Regions from separate parts of the Caballeronia sp. Sq4a genome, predicted to be linked through region 1. Evidence: riboswitches for the same ligand, from Rfam matches in the RefSeq annotation. Region 1 holds a riboswitch; the other holds the start of a gene.
What was found. A riboswitch is a leader RNA that binds a small molecule or an ion and turns the genes downstream of it on or off. The one in region 1 is predicted to bind cobalamin.
Positions count from the first base shown of each region.

Region 2: linked by a shared signal. The riboswitch ahead of LDZ24_RS02985 (TonB-dependent receptor domain-containing protein) and the one ahead of LDZ24_RS17295 (CbtB-domain containing protein) in region 1 are both predicted to bind cobalamin.

Region 1 covers NZ_CP084251.1:722,261-734,148, forward strand. Annotated here, with positions in the region: gene cobO (cob(I)yrinic acid a,c-diamide adenosyltransferase) at 1-243, shown strand, start outside; gene LDZ24_RS17280 (cobyrinate a,c-diamide synthase) at 248-1,546, shown strand; gene LDZ24_RS17285 (DUF1289 domain-containing protein) at 1,543-1,773, shown strand; gene LDZ24_RS17290 (CbtA family protein) at 1,770-2,534, opposite strand; gene LDZ24_RS17295 (CbtB-domain containing protein) at 2,544-2,780, opposite strand; cobalamin riboswitch at 2,811-2,934, opposite strand; gene LDZ24_RS17300 (histidine phosphatase family protein) at 2,962-3,537, shown strand; gene LDZ24_RS17305 (DUF1428 domain-containing protein) at 3,610-3,981, shown strand; gene LDZ24_RS17310 (antibiotic biosynthesis monooxygenase) at 4,021-4,335, shown strand; gene LDZ24_RS17315 (hypothetical protein) at 4,409-4,729, opposite strand; gene lhpI (bifunctional Delta(1)-pyrroline-2-carboxylate/Delta(1)-piperideine-2-carboxylate reductase) at 4,812-5,753, opposite strand; gene ppk2 (polyphosphate kinase 2) at 5,986-6,882, shown strand; gene LDZ24_RS17330 (hypothetical protein) at 6,889-7,110, opposite strand; gene LDZ24_RS17335 (efflux transporter outer membrane subunit) at 7,256-8,761, opposite strand; gene LDZ24_RS17340 (efflux RND transporter permease subunit) at 8,770-11,888, opposite strand, start outside.
Region 2 covers NZ_CP084250.1:638,726-650,613, reverse strand. Annotated here, with positions in the region: gene LDZ24_RS03005 (adenosylcobinamide-GDP ribazoletransferase) at 1-201, opposite strand, end outside; gene cobT (nicotinate-nucleotide--dimethylbenzimidazole phosphoribosyltransferase) at 203-1,255, opposite strand; gene LDZ24_RS02995 (ABC transporter ATP-binding protein) at 1,268-2,047, opposite strand; gene LDZ24_RS02990 (FecCD family ABC transporter permease) at 2,044-3,042, opposite strand; gene LDZ24_RS02985 (TonB-dependent receptor domain-containing protein) at 3,078-4,949, opposite strand; cobalamin riboswitch at 5,034-5,329, opposite strand; gene LDZ24_RS02980 (ATPase) at 5,569-5,958, shown strand; gene LDZ24_RS02975 (cell division protein ZapA) at 5,955-6,269, shown strand; RNA gene ssrS (6S RNA) at 6,374-6,556, shown strand; gene LDZ24_RS02965 (EVE domain-containing protein) at 6,649-7,107, shown strand; gene LDZ24_RS02960 (SIMPL domain-containing protein) at 7,187-7,912, shown strand; gene lgt (prolipoprotein diacylglyceryl transferase) at 7,957-8,853, opposite strand; gene LDZ24_RS02950 (LysR family transcriptional regulator) at 8,890-9,846, opposite strand; gene ilvD (dihydroxy-acid dehydratase) at 9,953-11,626, shown strand; gene LDZ24_RS02940 (DUF2486 family protein) at 11,706-11,888, opposite strand, start outside.

The DNA of each region.
Region 1 (11,888 bases):
AGCGGCGAATATCAAATGGTCGTGCTCGATGAGCTCAACGCCGTGCTCAAGTACGAGTACTTGCCGCTCGACGAAGTGCTCGATGTGCTGAAGGCGCGTCCCGCGATGCTGCATGTGGTCGTGACGGGCCGTCATGCGCCGGATGCGCTCGTCGAACTGGCCGACCTCGTCACGGAGATGCGGCTCGTGAAGCATCCGTATCGCGAGCAGGGCGTCAAGGCGCAACGTGGCGTCGAGTACTGAACTCATGCCCTCCTGCCCCGCACTCTTCATCGGCGCGAGCGCGTCGCATCAAGGCAAGACCACGGTGACGGCCGCGCTTGCGCGTCATCATGCGCGGCGTGGCCTGCGCGTGCGCGTATTCAAGACCGGTCCCGATTTTCTCGATCCGATGATTCTCGAACGCGCATGCGGATCGCCCGTCTATTCGCTGCATCTGTCGATGGTCGGTCTCGACGCATGCCGCGCGTTGCTCGCAGAGGCCGCGCGCGAAGCCGATCTGATCCTGATCGAAGGCGTCATGGGTCTCTTCGACGGCACGCCGAGCAGCGCCGACCTCGCTGCCGCGTTCAACGTGCCGGTGCTCGCGGTGATCGGCGCGCATGGCATGGCGCAGACGTTCGGCGCAATCGCGTTCGGATTGGCGCGTTATCGCGCGGACGTGCCGTTCCATGGCGTGCTAGCCAACCGCGTTGCATCGGCGCGGCATGCGCAGATGTTGGCCGAAGCCATCCCCGATGGACTGCGCTATTGCGGGCATCTTTCGAATGCAGAGGACATCGCGCTGCCCGAGCGTCACCTGGGCTTGACGCAAGCGCAGGAAGTGGCGGGACTGGATGCGCGTCTCGATCGCGCCGCCGATGCCATTGCCGCTACCACGCTTGCCGATCTACCGCCGCCTGTGCGCTTCGAGGACGCGATGCAGGAAGCGCCGCCGCGTTTGCTCGAAGGCTTGCATATCGCCATGGCGCGCGATGCTGCGTTTTCATTCGTCTATCCGGCCAATATCGACTTGCTGCACGCAATGGGCGCGCGCGTCAGCACCTTCTCGCCGCTCGCCGATGAACCCGTGCCCGCCGATGCCGACGCGCTCTATCTTCCCGGCGGCTATCCGGAACTGCAAGCGGCCACGCTCGCCGCGAACCTTCGCACGCGGACAGCGATTCAAGCGCATGTGGCGCGTGAAAGAGCCGTCGTCGCTGAATGCGGCGGCATGCTGTATCTGCTCGACACGCTGACGGACGTGGAAGGCACGAAGCATGCGATGCTCGGTCTTCTGCCCGGCAACGCCTTCATGCAGCGCCGTCTCGCGCGTCTTGCAATGCAAAGGCTCGATACCGCGCATGGCGCGCTCACCGGCCACACGTTCCATTACTCCACGCTCGATACACCCATGCAGCCGCATCTGACCTCGAAGCATGCAACGACAGGCGCCGAAGGCGAAGCCCTCTATCGCCATGGTCCGATCACGGCCACGTATATGCACGCGTATTGGCCATCGAATCCGGCCGCCGCCGCGGCGCTCTTTCGCGGTGAATCGCTATGACGATCATCGACCTCGCCTTCACCATTGCACGCGCGAAGTCGCAAGAGCCGGTCGGTTCGCCGTGCACGGGCGTATGCAAGATCGATCCCGCACACGGTCTGTGCGCGGGATGCTTCAGGAGCCGCGAAGAGATCAAGTCGTTCCGTTCGATGGACGATGCCGCGAAACTCGCGCTATTGGATGAATTGCCCGCAAGGCAAGCGGCATTGTCGCGAGAAAACGCTTAGACGGCCGCCACTTTGCGCAATGCGGGCCGCTCGAGTTCGCGGGCAGCGAGCGCGCCGAACAAGAGCCCGAGCGTCGTCCAGATGATGACCTGAATGCCGATGGCCGCGATGCGAAAGTTCCAGAGCAACGACGCCGAGAAGCCGGCCGGCACTTCTTCGATACGCGGCAGCGCGAACTGCGCAAGCAGCATCGATGCGATATAAAAAGCGCCTGCGATCATCGTCGCGTTCCACTCGCCTCGCCGCACGCGCAGCCGCCTTTGCAGCGCGACGGCGAACACCGCTGCCGCGATGGAGAGGGCCAACATGCCGAAGAACAATGCGGTGCGCGGACCGATCGTCGCCGCGTTGCCGACCGACGGCGGGTTCGGCGGATACTTCAGGAAAGGCACGACCGCCACGCTTAAGAAACCGAATATCGCGAGCAACGCGGATGTGCCGCGCGCATGCAATGCGCCGAGCCGTCCATAAGCGAACGCGAAGACGAGCGAGAAAATGCCGCCGAGCGCAGCGCTGAATACTGCCACGCCGGTAAAGAGACCCAGACCGGCCTGCGTGTCCCGGCTCACCAGTTCTTCATCGCCGTCGTGATCGTGTGAATGAGCCGTGGCTTCCTGAGGGCTATGTCCATGCGCATGTTCTCCTTCGAACGCGATGGCCTGTGCAACGAACGGCTCACCGACGAGCTTCGCAAAGCCGAAGCCGAGCAGGCCCGCGACGAGACCCGCGATCATGCCGCGTATCAACAAGCTGCGAATCATGACGCGCCCTTAGTGGCAGGGAAAGCCGAGCAAGTGCCGGCCGTCATGCACGAATTCGTGAACGTACATGCCGGAGAAGATGGACGTCGCGCCCTGCTCCGCGCCGACGAAATAGATGGCGATCAAAAGGATCAGGCCGATGAACACGGCCCAAGGCAAGACTTCACGTACCGGAATAGGCACCGGCGCATCGACGGCGGGCGAAACGGAAGCGGCGGAATAGACCGGCGCGTGAGCGACATTCATTGAGTTTCTCCGAGGGAAAAGCGCGTCCCAATAGACGAAAGAGCTTGCAGCGGGGTCTGACTCGCGGACTGTCGTTCTCACGAAAGCCGCTTACAGTGGCGCGACCGTGCCGGGCTTGCACCGGCTTCCTCGCACTGCAAGCTTGCCATTCTAGGACGATTGCGGGCAAAGTAAAGCAACGATGCGCCCATTGCCTCCTTCATTGAACCTCACGCTTCTCTGCCACGCCGCCACGCACGCGATGAAAGCCGCCCGCTTTCCGACGGGCGAGGAGCCGCCTGCATGCGATGACCGCGCGGCGCTTGCGCAGCGCTTCGCGCATTTCGACGGCCGCGTGATAGCGAGTCCCGCGGCCGTTGCCCGCGCGACGGCCGAATGGATAGCAAGCAGCGTCGAAACGTGCGACGCCTTCAGCGATATCGACTACGGCCGCTGGCGCGGGCATGCGATACGCGCCATCGCCGACAAGGAGCCTGAAGGCATGAGCGCATGGCTCACGAATGTCGACGCGCGGCCGCACGGCGGCGAGAGTATTGCGATGCTGTCCGAACGCATTGCGAAAGCGCTGGCAACTCTTGTGCACGACAATGCCCGCACCGAACGTTATTTGATCGTCACGCATGCCATCGTCGTCAAAGCCGCATTGGCGCATGTGCGAGGCGACCCGCTCGAATCCATCTTCGCGATGGACTTCGCGCCCCTGTCGTCCATATCGCTCGACTATGACCGGCGGTGCGGCGTCTGGACCGTGGCCTGAACTTCGTCGTGCGGCTCGGGCTCCAATGCAATTGACGGCATGACGCTGTCGATATCGCTCAAGGAGGCTCACATGGCGCACTATGTGGATGGATTCGTCGTACCTGTCCCCATCGGCAAGATCGACGCGTATCGCGTCATGGCCGAAGAGGCGGGCAAGATCTGGCTGGAGCACGGCGCACTGCAATTCGTCGAGAGCATTGCCGACGACGTGAAGCCCGGGGAAGTCACTTCATTTCCGCAGAGCGTGCAGTTGAAGGAAGGTGAAACGATTGCGTTCTCGTGGATACTCTATGAATCGCGCGAGCAGCGCGACGCAGTCAACGCAAAGGTCATGAATGACCCGCGTCTGAAGGCGATGATGGAGCACGGCGAGCCGCCGTTCGATGCGAAGCGCATGTTCTTCGGCGGATTTGCGACGATAGTCGAACTGGCGCGCTCTTAAGCCTTCGTTCGTTCAATCACCACAAAGGGAAACGTCGACATGTATATCGCCATGAATCGCTTCAAGATCGTGCCCGGCGCCGAAGCCGACTTCGAGCGCCTATGGACGAGCCGCGACACGCATCTCAAGGACGTCGCCGGCTTCGTCGAATTTCATTTGCTGAAGGGCCCGGCCAAGGACGATCATGTCCTCTATTCGAGCCACACGATCTGGGCGAATCGGGCGGCGTTCGAAGACTGGACGCGGTCCGACGCCTTTCGCGCCGCGCATCGCAACGCAGGCGGCGAGACGCGCCAGCTCTATCTCGGGCACCCTGAATTCGAAGGCTTCGAAGTCATTCAGACCGTCAAGTAGCACGTTTCTTTTACACGTTGATGAAAGAATGTGCTTAAAGACCGTCTGCCATGACCGCTTTCGGCGCTTCGAATCAGGCCTTTGCTCCGCGCGCCATGCGCTGCAAAGTAGAGGAATCGATGGCGGCGGCGCAAATGCGCACCGCCTCTTTTAGCGTACGTGGCCGTCCCGCGCCGAATTCCGTCTCCAGCATGGCGACGGCGCGCACGCGTTCCTCGTTGCCGAGCTGTTCGCCCGTCGCCATCTCGAGGACGGAGATGAAATAAGCGGCGGGCGGCGCGGCGCGCCCCTGCACAGAAGGCGCCGGCGCCCGCGCAACCGCAAGGTCGTTGCTATGGGCGGTTCGGTATTCTGCCGGCCATGCTGCCCGGTCGGTGTCGATTCGACTGTTCATTGATCTGTTCATTCGCTGGAGTGCTTGAGCGCCGTCGCGCAATCGTCATCGAGCAAACTTACAGCAAAGGTTGTTCCACCTGTCACCCGGCTTGGCTCTGGTCGGACAAAACTGCCCTCGCAACGCGGCAGGCCGCGAGGTCCCAGGCCGCGCATCCGACCGACTTGAAAACCACCGGAACGTCGAGTCTTTCATGCGATGCAAGCGCCGTCGCGAGCGGCCGCACCACGTTCCAGTCGATTCCGGCGAGGATGAAATCGCCCGCTTCGTGGCGCGCGCCTGCGAGATCGTCGACGAACAAGGCGCTGGCTTGAACGGTCGAAGCGGCGATTTCGGCGGCATCGGCGGTGAATGCACCTACGCCTATCACGAGTCGCGCCGCGCTGGCCGCAAGCGTGTACACGGGGGTCTTGCTGGTGGTCGTGGTAATCACCACGTCGATGGAGTCCGGTATCGCCGGACCTTCGAGCGGGATCAGGTTCGGCGAAAGCGCGGCATGGTCCGCGCAGAAAGCACTCGCGCGCCCCGCACGCGAGCCGAGAATGAATAGGCGCGCGTCCGGATACAGGCTTGCGAGCGCTTCCACATGCGACACCGCCTGCTTTCCGGTGCCGATCACAAGCACTTCGCGTGGAATGTCGGCCGCCAGCGCGCGTATCGCCAGCATGGAGACCGCGGCCGTTCTGCGACCCGTGACCGTGGGACCGTCGAGCATGAACTGGGGCACGCCCGTGGTGGCGTCGAAAGCGGTGACCTGACCGTGAATCGTTGCGAGGCCGCGCGCGCCATTGCCCGGGCACACGTTCACTAGCTTGTGCATGGCAATGTCGGCGGCCGTCGCGGGCATCGAGAGCATCACCCCGCCGTGCGCGAGCGGGACGACCATCCGCTCCGGACTCTCGATGCGGCCGGCTGCATAATCGAGCATCGTCGCGGCAAGCGTATCCGCCAAGCGGTCGTAAGGCAGAAGGCGCGCGGTTTGCGCCGCGTCGAAAAAGGGAATTGCGCCAGGTGTGTCGATCATCGTGCGGTTCGCCTCTGGAATGGTTGTGCCATCGTGATGCCATCAAACGCTCGTCCATTCTAAGGGTCGCGCGGCTCGTGTCATAAAGCGCGCGGCTTCATACAATGAATGACGCGAGATGACGCGGAAGGCGGTGTCATACGACTGCCATGCGGGAACGTCACCATCGGGCGTTCTGCGCCGCCCGCACACTGCACCAAGAGCAGGCCATAGCACGCACATGGAGCATTCAATGACGACGACGGACAAGCAGCGCCGCTTTCACGCCGACCTGATCGACAGCTACGACGAAGAGTTCGAGATGGAAATCGACGATCGCTTCCTCGATGGCGAAGCGGCGTTCTCGGACGAAGAGCGGCAGCTTCGCAAGACCTATTTCCGCGAGTTGTTCCGGCTACAGGGCGAGTTGGTGAAGCTACAGGACTGGGTGGTTCATACGGGCCACCGGCTTGTCGTGATCTTCGAGGGGCGCGATGCCGCCGGCAAGGGCGGCGCGATCAAACGCATCACGCAGCGGTTGAATCCGCGTGTCTGCCGCGTCGCCGCCCTCCCCGCGCCGAACAATCGCGAGCGCACGCAATGGTACTTTCAGCGATACGTCTCGCACTTGCCGGCGGGTGGCGAGATCGTGCTGTTCGACCGCAGCTGGTACAACCGCGCGGGCGTCGAGCGCGTGATGCACTTCTGCACCGACGAAGAGTATGAGGAATTCTTTCGCTCGGTACCGGAGTTCGAGAAGATGCTGGTGCGTAGCGGCATCCAGATCATCAAGTACTGGTTCTCGATCACCGACGACGAACAGGAAGTGCGCTTTCAGGCGCGAATCGAAGATCCGCTGAAGCAGTGGAAGTTGAGTCCGATGGATCTGGAGAGCCGCCGTCGCTGGGAAGCGTACACGGCGGCGAAGGAAGTCATGCTGCAACGCTCGCATATTCCCGAAGCGCCGTGGTGGGTCGTTCAGGCTGTCGACAAGAAGCGGGCGCGCCTCAACTGCATCCATCACCTGTTGAGCCAGGTGCCGTATCACGAGATCGAGCACCCGCAGATCACGCTGCCCGAGCGCGTGTTCAATCCCGATTATCTGCGTCAGCCCGTGCCGGAATCGATGTACGTCCCCGAAGTGTATTGAGTAAGTTCAGCAGCAGTGACGGCAGGCGATGCGCTCCACCGCCGTGCCGCCGCGCTGACGCAGCGCCGCCTGATGCACGAAATGATAGACCTGCTGCGAGCCTCTGAGCAGCACCACGAATGCAACTTGCGCGAGATTGAAGTCGAGCGACACCATCAGGCGCGTTAGAAGAAGCAGTGGCAGGACCACTGACGGTTGATATAGCTGTCTTTCGATCAAAGCTCTCATAGCACGCTCCCGTTCCCATGATTGAGATTCTAGGGATCGCGTCGTGCGGGATAAATGGGCGCCAGGTGAAGACATATGTTCCTCGCGACGAACAATCGCCTTCATGACAAAAGCCCCGCTTCGAGCGGGGCTTTGTGCGTTGGCGTTACTTCTGCGCGAGGCTCGGTTCTGGCACGGGCGTGGGCATTGCATCGCCCCAGCCGCCGCCTAGAGCCCGAACGAGGTTGACGGTCGATACCGCCTGCGCGCCCGCGAGCTGAACGGCCGCGCGCTGCGATTGCAGCACCGTGCGGTCCGCGTCGATCACGTCGAGATAGTTCACCGCGCCCTCCGTGTACTGCCTGCGCGACAGTTGCGCGGCGCGTACCGACGCATTCACCGCATCGGCTTGCGTCGCCGTCTGCGTTTCCAGAATGCGCAAGTCCGACAGGTTGTCCTCGACTTCACGAAACGCCACAAGCACTTGCTGGCGATAATTCGCCACGTCCTCTTCGTAGATGGCGCGCGCATTGGCGAGGTTGCCCTTGCGACGCCCGCCGTCGAAGATGGGCAGGTTCAGCATGGTGCCCGCGAACGGTCCGAGCAGGAACGTGCGGCTCGACCAGTTGAAGAGATCGCCGAGCGTGGCGGATTCGAAGCCGCCCGAGCCCGTCAGCGTGAGCGACGGAAAGAACGCCGCTTTCGCCACGCCGATTCGCGCATTCGCCGCCGCCATCGACCGCTCCGCTGCCGCAATGTCCGGGCGACGTTCGAGCAAGGAAGACGGCAAGCCAGGCGGCACGTGCACGGTGACAGGCTTGAGCGGATTAGCGGCCATCGAAAACTCGGCGGGCGTCTTGCCGAGCAACACCGCGAGACTATGCTCGGATGCCGCCCGCAGCCGTTGCACGGTCATCGCATCCGAACGCGCGGTCGCGAGTTCCGACTTGGCGCGTGCGACATCCAACTCGCTGATATCGCCTTCGGCGAACCGTCGCTCCGCGAGCTTCAGCGCTTCTTCACGCAGCGTCACGGTGCGCGTGTACACGTCCAGTTCGGCATCGCGCTCGCGCAGCTCGAAGTAGTTCTGCGCGACATCCGCCTGCAACGCGAGCTGCACGGAACGGAACAACGCTTCGCTTTGCTGCGTGTCGGCGTTGGCGGCCTGCACGGTATTGGACGCGCGCCCGAACAGATCCACCTCGTACGACACGCTCGCCTGCGCGCGCCACAACGTCTGCGCCGGAACGTTAGCGTTCGGAGGCAGGAACTGCGATGCGGGCGAGAGCTTCTCGCGCGTCGGACCGAAGCCTGCGTCGAGTGTCGGAAACAGCCCCGCGCGCGCGGTCTGATTGATCGCCCGCGCTTCCTTCACGCGCGCCGCCGCGGCTTTCAGGTTCTGATTGGCTTCTTGCGCCTGACGTTCCAGATCGTTGAGCGTGGCATCGTCGAAGAGCGTCCACCATTCACCGCGCATCATCTCTTCCGAAGGCTGCGCGGTCTTCCAGGTGCCCGCTTCCGAAGGCGCGAGCGTCGGCGTTTCTTTATAGGCGCTCGGTGCGTTGACGTCCGGCTTTTCATACGTGGGCGCGAGCGAACATCCTGCGACCACCAGCAACGCGCTCATCAACGCGGGCAAACCCAGCCATTTTTGTATAGGCATCTTGTTCATTATCGACCTCATTGCGCCTCGTACGATGCGCCGATACCGCGCATCTGCGGATGCGTGCCATGCTTGTCCGTCACATGTTCGGTGCGGCTCAGCTTGCGCAGGATCACGTAGAACACCGGCGTGAGCATCAGGCCGAAGAGCGTCACGCCCAACATGCCGAAGAACACCGCGACGCCCATTGCGTGGCGCATTTCAGAGCCTGCGCCCGACGACAACACGAGCGGCACCACGCCCATGATGAACGCGATGGACGTCATCAGAATCGGACGCAGACGCAGGCGGCTGGCTTCGATTGCGGCCTGCACGATGGAGCGCCCCTGCATTTCCAGTTCGCGTGCGAATTCGACGATCAGAATCGCGTTCTTCGCAGACAAGCCCACGAGCACCATCAAGCCGATCTGCGTGAAGATGTTGTTGTCGCCGTCGGTGAGCCATACGCCGAGCAGCGCGGACAAGATACTCATCGGCACGATCAGGATGACCGCGAGCGGCAGCGTCAGGCTTTCATACAGCGCGGCCAGCACGAGGAACACGAGCAGCACGCTGATCGGAAACACCCACAGCGCCGCATTGCCCGCGAGGATCTGCTGGTACGTGAGATCGGTCCATTCGAACTTGATCCCGCGCGGCAGCACTTCCGCAGCGATGCGTTCGGCCGCCGCCTGCGCCTGCCCCGACGAATAGCCGGGCGCGGGACCGCCGTTGATGTCCGCTGCCGTATAGCCGTTGTAGCGCACCACCATTTCGGGGCCATACGTCGGCGAGACTTTCACGAGCGACGACAAAGGCACCATGTCGCCATTCGCATTGCGCGTCTTCAGCAGGCCGATGTCCTCCGGATTCGCGCGGAACGGCGCATCCGCTTGCACGCGCACCTGATACACGCGGCCGAAGCGATTGAAGTCGTTCACGTACAGCGAGCCGAGATACACCTGCATCGTGTCGAACACGTCGGTGACGGAGACGCCCAGTTGCTTCGCCTTCACGCGGTCCAGATCGACGTTCAGCTGCGGCACGTTGATTTGATAGCTGGAGAACGTCGGCCCGAGTTCCGGCGTTTGCGATGCACGCTTGATGAATGCCTGCGTGGCATCGGCGAGCGCCGCATAGCCGAGCGCGCCGCGATCTTCGAGCTGCATCTTGAAGCCACCGAGCGTGCCCAGGCCGAGCACCGGCGGCGGCGGGAACACGGCGATGAACGATCCCTTGATGCCCGCATACTTCTGATTCAGCGCGCCTGCGATGGCGTTCGCGGAAAGCGCCTTGTCATGCACGCGGTCCTTGAACGGCTTGAGCGTGACGAACACGATGCCCGCGCTAGACGAATTGGTGAAGCCATTCACCGACAAGCCCGGAAACTCCACCGCGCTTTCGACGCCCGGCTGCTTCAGAGCGATGGCGCTCATTTCGCGGATCACGCCTTCGGTGCGGTCGAGCGATGCGCCGTTCGGCAACTGCGCGAAGCTGATCAGATACTCCTTGTCCTGCGCGGGCACGAATCCGCCCGGCACGATCTTGCCCATCAATACCGCGCCGCCGAGCAGCACCGCATAAAGCACCATCATGATCGCCTTGCGGTTGATGACGCCTTTCACGCCCTTGCTGTACGACTCGGAGCCACGATGAAACACCGCGTTGAAGCGCCGGAAGAAGCCCCCGAACACGCGATCCATGCCGCGCGTGAGCCAGTCCTTCGGCTCGTCGTGACCCTTGAGCAGCAGCGCGGCCAGCGCGGGCGACAGCGTCAGCGAGTTGAACGCGGAGATCACCGTCGAGATGGCGATGGTCATCGCGAACTGCTTGTAGAACTGGCCCGTCAAGCCGGACATGAACGCGAGCGGCACGAACACGGCCACCAGTGTCAGCGCAATCGCGATGATCGGCCCGCTCACTTCTCGCATGGCCTGATACGTCGCCTCTCGCGCGGACAAGCCCGCTTCGATATTGCGCTCGACGTTCTCGACCACCACGATCGCATCGTCCACGACGATACCGATGGCGAGCACCATGCCGAAGAGCGACAGCGCGTTGATCGAGAAACCGAATGCGAGCAGCAGCGAGAACGTACCCACGATCGACACCGGCACGGCGAGCAGCGGAATGATCGACGCGCGCCACGTCTGCAGGAACACGATCACCACGAGCACGACGAGCGCAATGGCTTCCGCGAGCGTATGGATCACGGCTTCGATACTGGAACGCACGAACTGCGTCGGGTCATAGACGATCTGATATTCGAGGCCCGCGGGCATGTCCGCCTGCAGTTCCTTCATCGTCTTGCGCACTTCGTCGGAGATTTGCAGGGAGTTCGCGCCAGGCTGCTGATTGATCGCGATAGCCACGGCCGACTTGTTGTCGAGAAGCGAGCGCAAGCCGTATTCGGATGCCGCGAGTTCGACACGCGCGACATCGCCCAGATGCGTGACCGCGCCGTCCGGTGACGTTTTCAGCACGATATCGCGGAACTCCGACTCGTTCTGCAAGCGGCCGCGCGCATTCACGTTCAGTTGCAGCGGCACGTTAGGCAGCGTGGGCGAACCGCCGATCACGCCGGCCGCGACCTGCACGTTCTGCTCGCGAATGGCGTTGACGACATCGGTCGCCGTCAGGCCGCGCTGCGCGACCTTTTGCGGATCGAGCCATACACGCATCGAGTAATCGCCCGAGCCCCACAGTTGCACTTCGCCGACGCCGGCGATGCGTTCGAGCCGGTCCTTCACGTTGATCAGCGCGTAATTGCGCAGATACGTCATGTCGTAACGGCCGTTGGGCGAGTTCAGGTGGACCACCATCGTGAGCGTGGGCGACGACTTGATCGTCGTCACGCCGAGCCGCTGCACGTCTTGCGGCAGACGCGGCAACGCCTGATTCACGCGGTTCTGCACGAGCTGCGTGTTCTTGTCCGGATCGGTGCCGAGCTTGAAGGTGACCGTGGTCGTCAGGTTGCCGTCGCTGTTGGCCTGCGACTGCATGTAGAGCATGTCCTCTACGCCGTTGATCTGCTCTTCGAGCGGCGAAGCGACGGTCTCTGCGATCACCTTCGGATTCGCGCCCGGATACTGCGCATGCACGACCACCGAAGGCGGCACGACTTCCGGATACTCGGAGATCGGCAGCCTGAACATCG
Region 2 (11,888 bases), on a different replicon from region 1:
GATGCCTGCGGGAAACACGCGCAGCGCGGCGAGATAGACGAGCGCCGCGACGCCGCCGACCATCGCGCCGACGAGCGGAAAGTAGCGCGCCGCCGCGTTCAGATAGTCGCGCTCGAAGCCGACCCAGCGCGGCACCGGCACGCGCGTGAAATAGCCGAGCGCCGTGAAGAAATAGCGCACTTCGTCGAGCGGCCGGTTCATGTCAGGCTTGTTTGTTCGAGACGCCCGCCGCATCGAAGCTCGCCATTTCGTCGACGAAAGCCACGGCCGCGCGCAGGATCGGCAGCGCGAGCGCCGCGCCCGTGCCTTCGCCCAGACGCATGTCGAGTTGCAAGAGCGGCGCGGCGTCCAGATGCGCGAGCATGCGCTGATGCCCCGCTTCGTTCGATGCATGCGCGAACACGCAGTACTCGCGCACGTCCGGCGCGATTCGCGACGCGACGAGCAGCGCGGACGTCGCGATAAAGCCATCGACGAGAATGGTCATGCGCGCTTCTGCCGCCGCGAGATACGCGCCCGTCATCATCGCTATTTCGAAGCCGCCGAAGGTGGCGAGCGTGTCGATCGCGTCGCCGCTCGCCGCATGCGATGCCAGCGCGCGCCCGAGCACGGCGCGTTTATGCGCGAGGCCGCGATCGTCGAGGCCCGTGCCGCGCCCGACGCATTCGTCGATAGGCAGCGCGCACAAGCGGCTCATCAGACACGCCGCCGCCGATGTGTTCGCAATGCCCATTTCACCGAAGCCGATCACGTTCGTCCTGAGCGACGCGTGGTGTCGCACGCGCGCCGCGCCCCGCGCGATGCCTTCGAGCGCCGTCTCGCGCGACATCGCCGCCTCGCGCGCGAAGTTGCGCGTGCCGAGACCCAGCGACAGGCGCTCGTAACCGTGATCGACCGGAATGGGCGTCGCGACGCCCGCATCGACCACTTCGAGCGCCATGCCGACGGAGCGCGACAACGCATTGATCGCCGCGCCGCCCGCCAGAAAATTCGCGACCATCTGCGCCGTCACTTCCTGCGGATACGGGCTCACGCCTTCGGCCGCGATGCCGTGATCGCCCGCGAAGACGATCATCGCGGGACGCTCGATGCGCGGCTTCGTCGTCTGCTGGATCAGCCCGATTTGCAGCGCGAGCGTTTCGAGCCGGCCGAGGCTGCCGGGCGGCTTCGTCTTCATGTCGATGATGCGGCGCAGCTCCGGTTCGATGCTGCGGTCGAGCGGCCTAGGCTTGGGCAGCGCGTGGGCGGTGGACATCGGCGTTCCTCGTCAGAAAGTGTGAAGCGAAGGCACGAGCGCTTCGTGCTCGCCATCGCGGATCAGGACCAGCGGGTAGCCGAACGCCGCGCTCGCGCGCGCGGGCGTGAGCACGTCGGCGACAGCACCGACATGCGCGCCGCCCTGGCCGTCGAGTAGTAGCGCGTGCGTGGCGAAGCGGCGCGCGAGATTCAGGTCGTGGCACGAAAAGACGACGGCGCGTCCCTCGTCGCGCGCCGCGGCGGCGAGCGCATGCAGGCAGTCGATCTGATGATGCAGGTCCAGATGCGCGAGCGGTTCGTCGAGCAGCACGAGCGGCGCTTGCTGGCATAGCGCGGCGGCGAGCGCCACGCGCTGCCTTTCGCCGCCCGACAACGTGAGCACGTCGCGCGAAGCCAGGTCGGCGAGACCGAGCGCCGCGAGCGCGTCGTGCGCGGCGGCGCGGTCGTCTTCGCTTTCCCAGCCCCAGCCCGTCAGATACGGAAAGCGGTTGAGCAGGACGGTGTCGAGCACGGTCGCGCTGAAGGCGTCGTGCGTGCTTTGCGGCATCAGCGCGCGTTCGCGGGCGAGGTCCGCCGCGCGCCATGACGCGAGCGCGCGGCCGCCGAGCGTGATTGCGCCGGACGCCGGCTTCGCGAGTCCCGCCAGCACGCCGATGAGCGTGGTCTTGCCCGCGCCGTTCGGCCCGGCGATACACCACACTTCGCCCGCCGCGATGGTCGTAGAAAGGCCATCGACGAGCGTTCGGGCGCCCGCGCGCAAGACGAGATTGTCGACAGATAGCGGCTTCATCGCGGCCTTCGCAGCAGCATCCACAGGAACATGGGCACGCCGATCAGCGCCGTGACGACGCCCACCGGCAACTGCGCGGGCGCGATGACCGTGCGCGCGGCGAGGTCCGCGCTCATCACGGCGAGGCCGCCCGCGAGCGCGGCGGCGGGCACGAGCATGCGCTGATCGTTGCCGAACGCGAGCCGCAGCAGATGCGGCACCACGAGCCCGACGAAGCCGATGGTTCCCGCCGTCGTGACGGCCGCCGCAGCCGCGAGCGATGCCACGAGATACACGCGCAGCCGCACGCGTTCCACCGGCACGCCGAGCGAACGCGCCGTGGCTTCGCCGCGCAGCAGCACGTTCAACTGCGGCGCGCACGGCACGATCAACGCGAGCGCCACGCCGAGCGCGAGCATCGCGGGCCACGGCGTCGATGCGCCGTTGAGGTCGCCGGTCAGCCAGAAGATCATGCCGCGCAGCCGGTTCTCCGGCGCGATGCTGAGTATCAGCGTGATGAGCGCGCCCCAGCCCGCCGCGACCACGACGCCCGTGAGCAAGAGCCGTGGCGATGCGTCCTGTTCGCCGTGCCACACGTGCGTGCGAGCAAGGCCAAGCACCAGAACGATGGATGCGAGCGCGCCCGCGCACGCGGCGAGATCGACGCCCCACCACGGCATCGACGCGAGCATCGCGGAAAGCGCGAACGCCGCCGCGCCGCCGGATACACCGAGCACGTACGGTTCGGCGAGCGGATTGCGCAGCAGCACTTGCAGCAGCGCGCCGGCGAGCGCGAGCAGCGCGCCCGACGCGAAGCCCGCGAGCGCGCGCGGCAATCGCAGGTTCAGCACGATCTCATCGGCGATATCGGGCGTGGCCGCATGCGCATGCAGCAGCGCGGCGATGGCGCGCGATGGCGGCAGCGCGACGCTTCCGAGCGCTAGCGACGCCGCCAGCACGCCAAGAGCCGCCGCCGCGAGCGCGAGCCAGATCGCGGTGGCGCGCGTTGCGTGCATCGCCTTCATCGGGCGGCGCGCGTCAGCGGCGTGGCTCACGACGGATGCCAGCCGACCGTGACGTAAGCGCCGCGACGCGGCGTGTTGTACGAGTAAGCCAGTTCATAGTTGCGGTCGAACAGGTTATCGATGCGCGCATTCACGTACCACGACTTCGTGATGTCGTATTGCGCCGAAAGATTGACGACGCCGTAGCCCGCGAGCGTCGAATCGTAGTCGCTGCGCGCGCCGCTCACGATCCATTCGCCGCCCACGCGCCAGCGCCCGATCGAGCGATGCGCCGACAGCGACGCGAAGCGCCGCGCGCGACGCGTCAACTCTTCGTGATTCGTCTCGTCGACCGGATTCTGAAACGTCACACTCGCGCGCACGTCGGTTGCGCCCACGTGCCCCGCCCACGATCCCTCGACGCCCTGCACCTTCGCGCGCCCGACGTTCTGCGCGGTGTAGAAGCCGCTGCTGTCGCCCACGTAGTCGATCAGATTCGAATAGCGCGTCTCGAACGCCGTCACGCGCACCACGCCGATCTTGTCCGATGCGTACTGCAACGCGGCCTCGGCCGAATGGCTGCGCTCAGGCTGTATCGACGGATTGCCGCTGAACGGATAGTAGAGATCGTCGAAGCTCGGCGCGCGAAACGCCGCCGCGTAGCTCGCGCTCGCGCGCCAGTGCGAATCGAAGTTGTACGCGTAGCCCAGATAGTAGCTGTTCGCGCCGCCGAAGTCGGAATACTGGTCGCGGCGCACGTTGGCCTGCACTTCGCTCGGACCGAAGCGGCCGACATAGCCCGCGAAGACGGAGTTCACATGCCGGTCGGGCGCGCTGAACTGATCGGAGTCGAGCGATTGGTCGAGATGCTCGTAGCCGAATACGAGCTTGTGCGCCTCGGTGAGCCGAAAGTCGTTCTGCCACAGATACTGATGGTTCTCCGAGTCGAAGCGGCTCGTGTAGACGCCGTTGTGCTCGATGTTCGCGCGGTCTTGCCCCTGCGCGACGGTGAAGTGCGTCGTCCAGTTGTCGGTCAGCTTGCCGTTCGCGAACACCGACGCCGAGCGCACGCGATCATGCGATTCGTTGAGATCGGTCGGCACGCCGTAGGGATCGTCGAAGCTGTTCACGCCGTTCGATTGCAGAAAGCGCACGCCTGCGTCCCACTTGTCGCTGAACTTGTGGCGCAGCGTCGCGGCGACGCTTTCGTTCAGATAACCGTTCGCGTTCGGATTCGCGGCGGGCGCGCGCGCGGGATCGATCGACGAGAAGCCGTCGGTCTTCTCGCGCGACACGTTCAGGCTGAACGTGGTGCGGCCATCGGCATCGAGCGCGCCGTCGACGCCCGCCGACTGCCGCTGCGTGTGATAGCTGCCGTATTCGGCTTCGAAGTGAAAGCGCGGCGGATGTGCTTCGCCCTCCTTCGTGAAAATCTGCACGACGCCGCCGATTGCATTCGATCCATACAGCGCCGACACGTTGCCGTTGACCACTTCCACGCGGCCGGTCTGATCGAGCATCAGTTGCGACAACTGCGCCGCGCCGAGCGAGACCGATTCGACGCGCACGCCGTCGATCAGCACCAGTGATTGCGTCGACGACGCGCCGCGTATGAAGACGCCCGAGGTCGCGCCCGGCCCGCCGTTGCGCGTGATCTGCACGCCGGGCGCAAGCGCGATGAGCCCGAGCACATCGTTTGCATTGCTGTCGGCGATGTCTTGCGCGTCGAAGAGCGTTGCCTGCGGGATGGAATCGGCGAGCCGTTGCGCGCCGCGCGTCGCCGTGACGACGACGGGCGCGAGTGTCTGCGACGGAGAATCGGAATCGGCGTGCGCGGCCTGGACAAGCGGCGCACTCGCGGCGGCGCACATCACGACGCGCGCCGCGCGACGAATGAGGCCGGACGAAGGCAAAAGCATGTGTGGAGCGTTCCCGTTGGAGACTGGCGCGTGCCCCGCTCCCCGCGAGGTCTGTGCGCGACGCGCGCGCCGTCTTGCAAGGCATCGGCGCGCTGGACGATTGGCCGGTATCCGGGCTGGCGACGCATCGTCCCGCCTTCCCACGCATGAAAGCGCAGTGGCGCCGACACGTTTCTTGCAGTCGCGTCTCTGATGGCGAACGACCACGGAGCAACACGAAGAAACGCGCGAGGGACGACTTGCAACTTGCGTTGCGGTCGCTTACCGTTGCGGGGGCAGCACAGGTTGGCGAGCCGCGCGAGGCGAGACGACGCTTCCTGTTTCCCGTTTGACTGCGCCGCAAGAAAGGCGGCGCGAGCACCAAAAGTGCGGCAAGTGTAGGAGCGCGCATGGGGGCCGTCAAGAAGGCGCGCGCCCCGTCATCGCGAGGCTTGAGCGACGAGCGAGCGACGAGCAAGCGTCGTCAGCCGCGCATCCGAGTGCGTCACGCGCGGCCATTCCGCACATGAATACGCGGCGATGCGCGCAAGATCGCGTGTTGTTACGTCTCGAAACGAGACAATTATCGGAAGCACCGTTGAACCGCGCTAAAATGCCAGGTCTTTAGAGGACGCAGCACATGCTCAACGAACTCGAATCACTGTCAGGGAACATCGGCCGGCTGATCAAGATCAGCGAGCGCCACAATCAGGCGCGTCTCGCGCTCGAAGCACAAATCGAACAGCTGCGCGCCGATTACGCCAGCGTTCAGGCCGAACTCGCGCAGGTTCGCCACGAGCGCGACACGCTGCAAGGCGAACGCGATTCGCTGTCCGCGAAGATCGACGACGCGCAAGTGCGCCTCAACGCGATCCTCGAAAAGCTGCCGCGCGGCAAAGCGCATCATGCCGAAAGCGACAATCAGCTCGATCTTCTGAACGCCGAATCCAGCGCGTCGCGCGAAGCGCAGCACGAACATGCGCACGCGGAAGAAGTGCACGGCGAGCATCATCAAGGAGAGAAGGCATGACGACCACGCAGATCGAAGTATCCATTCTCGGCCAGCAGTATCGCCTCGCGTGCTCGCCGGAAACCGAGGCCGCGCTGCGCGAAGCCGTGGCCCGCGTCGATGCCGAAATGAACAAGGTACGCAACGCAAGCAGCGTGCGCGGCACGGACCGCATCGCGGTAATGGCCGCGCTTTCGCTGGCGTCCGAATTGCTCAAGCTGCAGGAAAGCGTGCGCCACGGCGAAGCGTTCCCCGCCGAGGAAATCCGCCGCACCATGCATTCGATGAACGAGCAGCTCGGCGCTGTCATTGCGCAATATGAAGCGCACTGACGGTCATGCGCTGATCTAATCAGCGTCGCGATATCCATCAAAAAAAGATACCGCGAGAAACGCAGGCAAGGGCTGCAAGGACCAAACGTTTGGTGTACAGTGAGGTCTCCCTGCCTGGTACGCCAAGGTCATATATTCCTTGAACCAATGCTACATTGGCACGGTTGCGGAACGTTGCAGCACGGGCGCGCGCGTCACTCTGTCTGATGTACCCGAAGTGTTGCTTACCGCGACCAATCTTGAACCCAGGTTCAGGATGCCGGCCTAGCGGCTGAGGCGGGGACCTTATTTCTGGAAGCACGAACGGCATCGGTTCTTACCGGTGCCGTTTTTGTTTGCATCGCCCAAAACCGCACGCACACTCCTTCACGCCGAACTCATGCGCTACTGGCTGATGAAGTCCGAACCGGACGAAGCGAGCATCGATCATCTCGCGCACGCGCCCAAGAAGACGCTGCCGTGGACCGGCGTGCGCAACTATCAGGCTCGCAACTTCATGCGCGACCAGATGCAAATCGGCGACGGCGTGCTCTTCTACCATTCGAGTTGCCCCGAGCCCGGTATCGCGGGAATCGCGAAGGTCTGCTCGACGGCGTATCCCGACCCCACGCAGTTCGATCCCAAGAGCGCCTACTACGATCCCAAATCCAAGCAGGACACGCCGCGCTGGATGCTCGTCGATGTGCGCTTCGTGAAGAAGACGCGGCTCATTCCGCTCGCCGAACTTCGCGAGCACGCGGAACTCGCCGGCATGCAAGTGCTCGCGCGCGGCAACCGGCTGTCGATCACGCCGGTCACCGAGGACGAATGGCGCTTTATTACCGAACGCCTCGTCTAGAGCAGGAACTAAGGGCTGGAGGCCGACGCCTAAGTGCGGTCGCGAATCACGCGACGCCTTGCGTTGGAGTCCTTCGATGATGAACAAGAAAACCGCCGCCGCCCTCGCCCTCGCGATGTCGAGCGCCACTCTCGCCTATTCCGCCTCGGCCGCTGCGCAGACGGTCATCGCCAATCCGCAGCCCGCGGGCGTGCTCTCGCTTTCGGCGCAGGCGAGCGCGCAGGTGCCGCAGGATGTGGTCACCATCACGCTCTTTTACGAGCAGGAAGCCGCCGATCCTTCCTCGCTCACCGCGACGCTCAATCAGCGCGCCGAAGCCGCATTGCGCGAAGCGAAGGGTGTCGATGGCGTGACCGCGAAAAGCGGCTCGTTCACGGTGTATCCGTCCACCGACCGCGACGGCAAGATATCCGCATGGCGCGGACGCACGGAGATCGTGCTCGAATCGCACGACTTCGCGGCGGCCTCGAAGCTCGCGGGCAAGATGAGTTCGTCGATGCAAGTTGGCAACGTCACGTTTTCGCTGTCGCCGGAAGCGCAGCGCGCCGCGGAGCAGAAGCTCTCGACGCAGGCCATCGATTCGTTCCGCAAGCAGGCGCAAGCCGCCTCGCAGGCGTTCGGCTACAGCAGCTATTCGATTCGCGAGGTGAACATCGGGCATAGCGGCGTGGCGCCGCGCCCGGTGATGATGATGCAATCGCGCGCCATGGGCGCGGATGCCAAGATGGCCGCGCCGATGGCGCTCGAAGCCGGCACGACGACGGTGACCGTCGATGTATCCGGCTCGGTGCAGATGGGCCGCTGATCGGCCGAGGTCAAGCGGGACCGCAAGCGCGGCCCCGCGCGAGATCACGCCGCGTTCGCCGCCACGCGACGATGCCGCTTGTACGCCCACACCATCATGATGACGCCGGCGACGATCATCGGCAGCGAAAGCCACTGGCCCATCGAAAGGCCGAGCGCGAGCAGGCCGAGATAGTCGTCCGGTTCGCGGGCGAATTCGACCGTGAAGCGCGCGAGCCCATAGCCGATCAGAAAGAGCGCGGAAATGGCGCCGACCGGGCGCGGCTTGCGCGAGAACGTCCAGATCACGATGAACAGCACGATGCCTTCCAGCGCAATCTCATACAACTGCGACGGATGGCGCGGCAGCATGTGATAACGCTGGAAGATCTCCATCAGATGCCACTTGGCGTCGAGTTGCGGGTTCTTCGCGAGCCAGATGGCGTCGTCGTTCGTCGAGTTTTGGAACAGCATCGCCCAGGGCGCGGCAGGATCGGTCACGCGGCCCCACAGTTCGCCGTTGATGAAGTTGCCGAGACGCCCCGCCGCGAGGCCGAGCGGCACCATCGGCGCGACGAAATCGGTCACTTGCAGCCACGTGCGTTTGCGCTGGTACGCGAACAGCACCATCGCGAAGGTCACGCCGAGAAAGCCGCCGTGAAACGACATGCCGCCTTCCCAGACCTTGAAGATATCGAGCGGATGCGCCGCGTAATAGCTCGCCTTGTAAAACAGCACATAGCCGATGCGCCCGCCGAGGATCGTGCCGAGCACGCCGTAGAACAGCATGTCGTCGATGTCCTTCGCGCTCCAGCCTTGAGCGGCCACGAACGGCAGCCGTAGCCGCAGCCGTCCGATGACGATGGCGGAAATGAACGCGACCAGATACATGAGGCCGTACCAGCGCACGGCGAGCGGTCCGAGATGAATCGCGACGGGATCGAAATTGGGGTGAATGAGCATCGTAGAGTTCTAGAGCCAAGCGAAGTCAGGCACGAATCATAAAGCAGAGACGGCGGCGGCCCGCGCGCGCACGATCTCGATGAAGCCGGCGAGCACCGGGCTCACCTCGGCCGCGCGCCACACGAGTCCAGTTTCGACGACGGGCGCATCCGCCACCGGCCGCAGCGGACGATACACCACGCCCGTGCGCCGCAAATGCCGCAGCGACTGCGGCACGAGCGCGACGCCCATGCCGGCGGACACGAGGCTCACGATGGTCTGCATCTGGATCGCCTCCTGCCCGATGCGCGGCGTGAGTCCCGCCGCGCCGTAGCAGCCCATAATGATGTCATACAAACCCGGCGCGAGACGCCTCGGAAACACGACGAGCGGCGCGGCGGCGAGATCGCGCAGATCGACGGGCGTGTCGGCCCATTCGGCCGTGCCCTGCTGCAATTGCTCGGCGGCGTCCGAGGACATGGCGACGACGAGCGGCTCGCGGGCAATCGCGAGATACGACAGCGACATCGCGTGGCGCGGCGGCAGCGGCGGAATGACGAGCCCCGCGTCCACGCGCCCGGCGACGAGTTCTTCGATCTGCACGTCGCTCGTCGCTTCGGTCAGTTGCAACCGCACGCCGGGATAGCGCGCGCCGAAATCGCGCAGCAGCGCGGGCAACAAGCCGTAGTCAGCGGTGGATACGAACGCGAGCGACAGCACGCCCGCCTCGCCGCGCGAAAGCGACTGCGCGAGCGGGCGTAGCGCATCGGCGGCGGCGAGAATGCGCCGCACTTCCGGCAGCAGATCCTTGCCGACCGGCGTCAATTCGACCGTGCGCTTCGTGCGCGCGAACAGCGCGACGCCGAGCGCGTCTTCGAGCGCGCGAATCGCCTGCGAAAGCGGCGGCTGCGTCATCGCGAGACGCGCGGCGGCGCGGCCGAAATGCATCTCTTCGGCCACGGTCACGAAATAGCGCAGCAGACGCAGTTCGATCGGCGCGTTTCGCTCGTCCATCAATATCTTCTCCGACCTAATAGACCTTGAATAATATATTGGACAGATACAAGCCGACGCTGCATTCTTGCGCCACTAGACAAAAGAATCTTCAAGGAGCCCCAACATGGCCTTCAATCGCCGCTCGAAAAACGTGACGCAGGGCGTCGCGCGTTCGCCCAATCGTTCGATGTACTACGCCCTCGGCTACAAGGAAGAGGATTTCGACAATCCGATGATCGGCGTCGCCAACGGCCACTCGACGATCACGCCGTGTAACGCCGGCCTGCAGCGCCTCGCCGATGCCGCCATCGCGGCGATCAAGCAGTCGAACGCTAATCCGCAGGTGTTCGGCACGCCGACGATCTCCGACGGCATGTCGATGGGCACCGAAGGCATGAAGTACTCGCTGGTGTCGCGCGAAGTGATCGCGGACTGTATCGAGACGGCCGTGCAGGGCCAGTGGATGGACGGCGTCGTCGTGATCGGCGGCTGCGACAAGAACATGCCGGGCGGCATGATCGGTCTCGCGCGCATGAACGTGCCGGGCATCTACGTCTACGGCGGCACCATTCGTCCGGGCAACTGGAAGGGCAAGGACCTGACCATCGTGTCGTCGTTCGAGGCGGTCGGCGAGTTCACGGCGGGGCGCATGTCGGAAGAAGACTTCAAGGGCGTCGAGAAGAACGCGTGCCCGTCCACCGGCTCCTGCGGCGGCATGTACACGGCCAACACCATGAGCTCGTCGTTCGAGGCGCTCGGCATGTCGCTCCTGTATTCGTCGACGATGGCGAACCCCGACGACGAGAAAGTGGACTCCGCCGCCGAATCGGCGCGCGTGCTCGTCGAAGCCGTGAAGAAGGACCTGAAGCCGCGCGACATCATCACGAAGAAGTCGATCGAGAACGCGGTCGCGCTCATCATGGCCACGGGCGGCTCGACCAACGCCGTGCTGCACTATCTCGCTATCGCGCACGCGGCGGAAGTGGAATGGAGCATCGACGACTTCGAGCGCATGCGCAAGAAAGTGCCGGTCATCTGCGATCTGAAGCCTTCGGGCCAGTATGTCGCGACGGACCTGCACAAGGCCGGCGGCATTCCGCAAGTGATGAAGATCCTGCTCGACGCGGGCCTGATGCACGGTGACTGCATCACGATCACGGGCCGCACGCTCGCGGAAGAACTCAAGGACGTGCCGAGCAAGCCGCGCGCGGATCAAAAGGTGATTTTCCCGATCGAGCAGGCGCTCTACAAGGAAGGCCACCTCGCCATTCTGCGCGGCAATCTTGCGGAAGACGGCGCGGTCGCGAAGATCACGGGCCTCAAGAACCCGGTGATCACCGGCCCGGCGCGCGTGTTCGACGACGAGCAAACCGCGATGGAAGCGATTCTCGCCGACAAGATCAAGGCCGGCGATGTCGTCGTGCTGCGCTATCTTGGCCCGCAGGGCGGCCCGGGCATGCCCGAGATGCTGGCGCCGACGTCGGCGATCATCGGCAAGGGGCTGGGCGAATCGGTCGGGCTCATCACCGACGGGCGTTTTTCCGGCGGAACGTGGGGCATGGTGGTCGGCCACGTCGCGCCCGAAGCGTACGCGGGAGGCACGATCGGACTGGTGCAGGAAGGCGACTCCATCACCATCGACGCGCACAAGCTGCTGCTTCAACTGAACGTGGACGACGCGGAAATCGCGCGCCGCCGCGCCGCCTGGAAGAAGCCCGCGCCGAAGTACACGCGCGGCGTGCTGGCAAAGTTCGCGGCGCTGGCGCTCCCGGCGAATCGTGGGGCGGTGACGGGCTGAAGCTGATCGACAGTCTTCGCTAATTAAAGCAAAAGGGGCGCTCGATGCGCCCCTTTTGTCGTTCCCGGCAACGCGAGACTCAGCCGCCCCGCTGCCGCTGCAACTCTTCCTCGACCGCAACGGCCACCCACTCGCGCATCTTGCTTTCGAGCGCCAGCGACACTTCGCGCGTGATCTCCTGCACCATCTTCGCCGAATGCTCGCGCAGCACGTCCTGACAACGCGCCTCGATGATCGCGCGGGCATCGCCGGTCAGAAACTG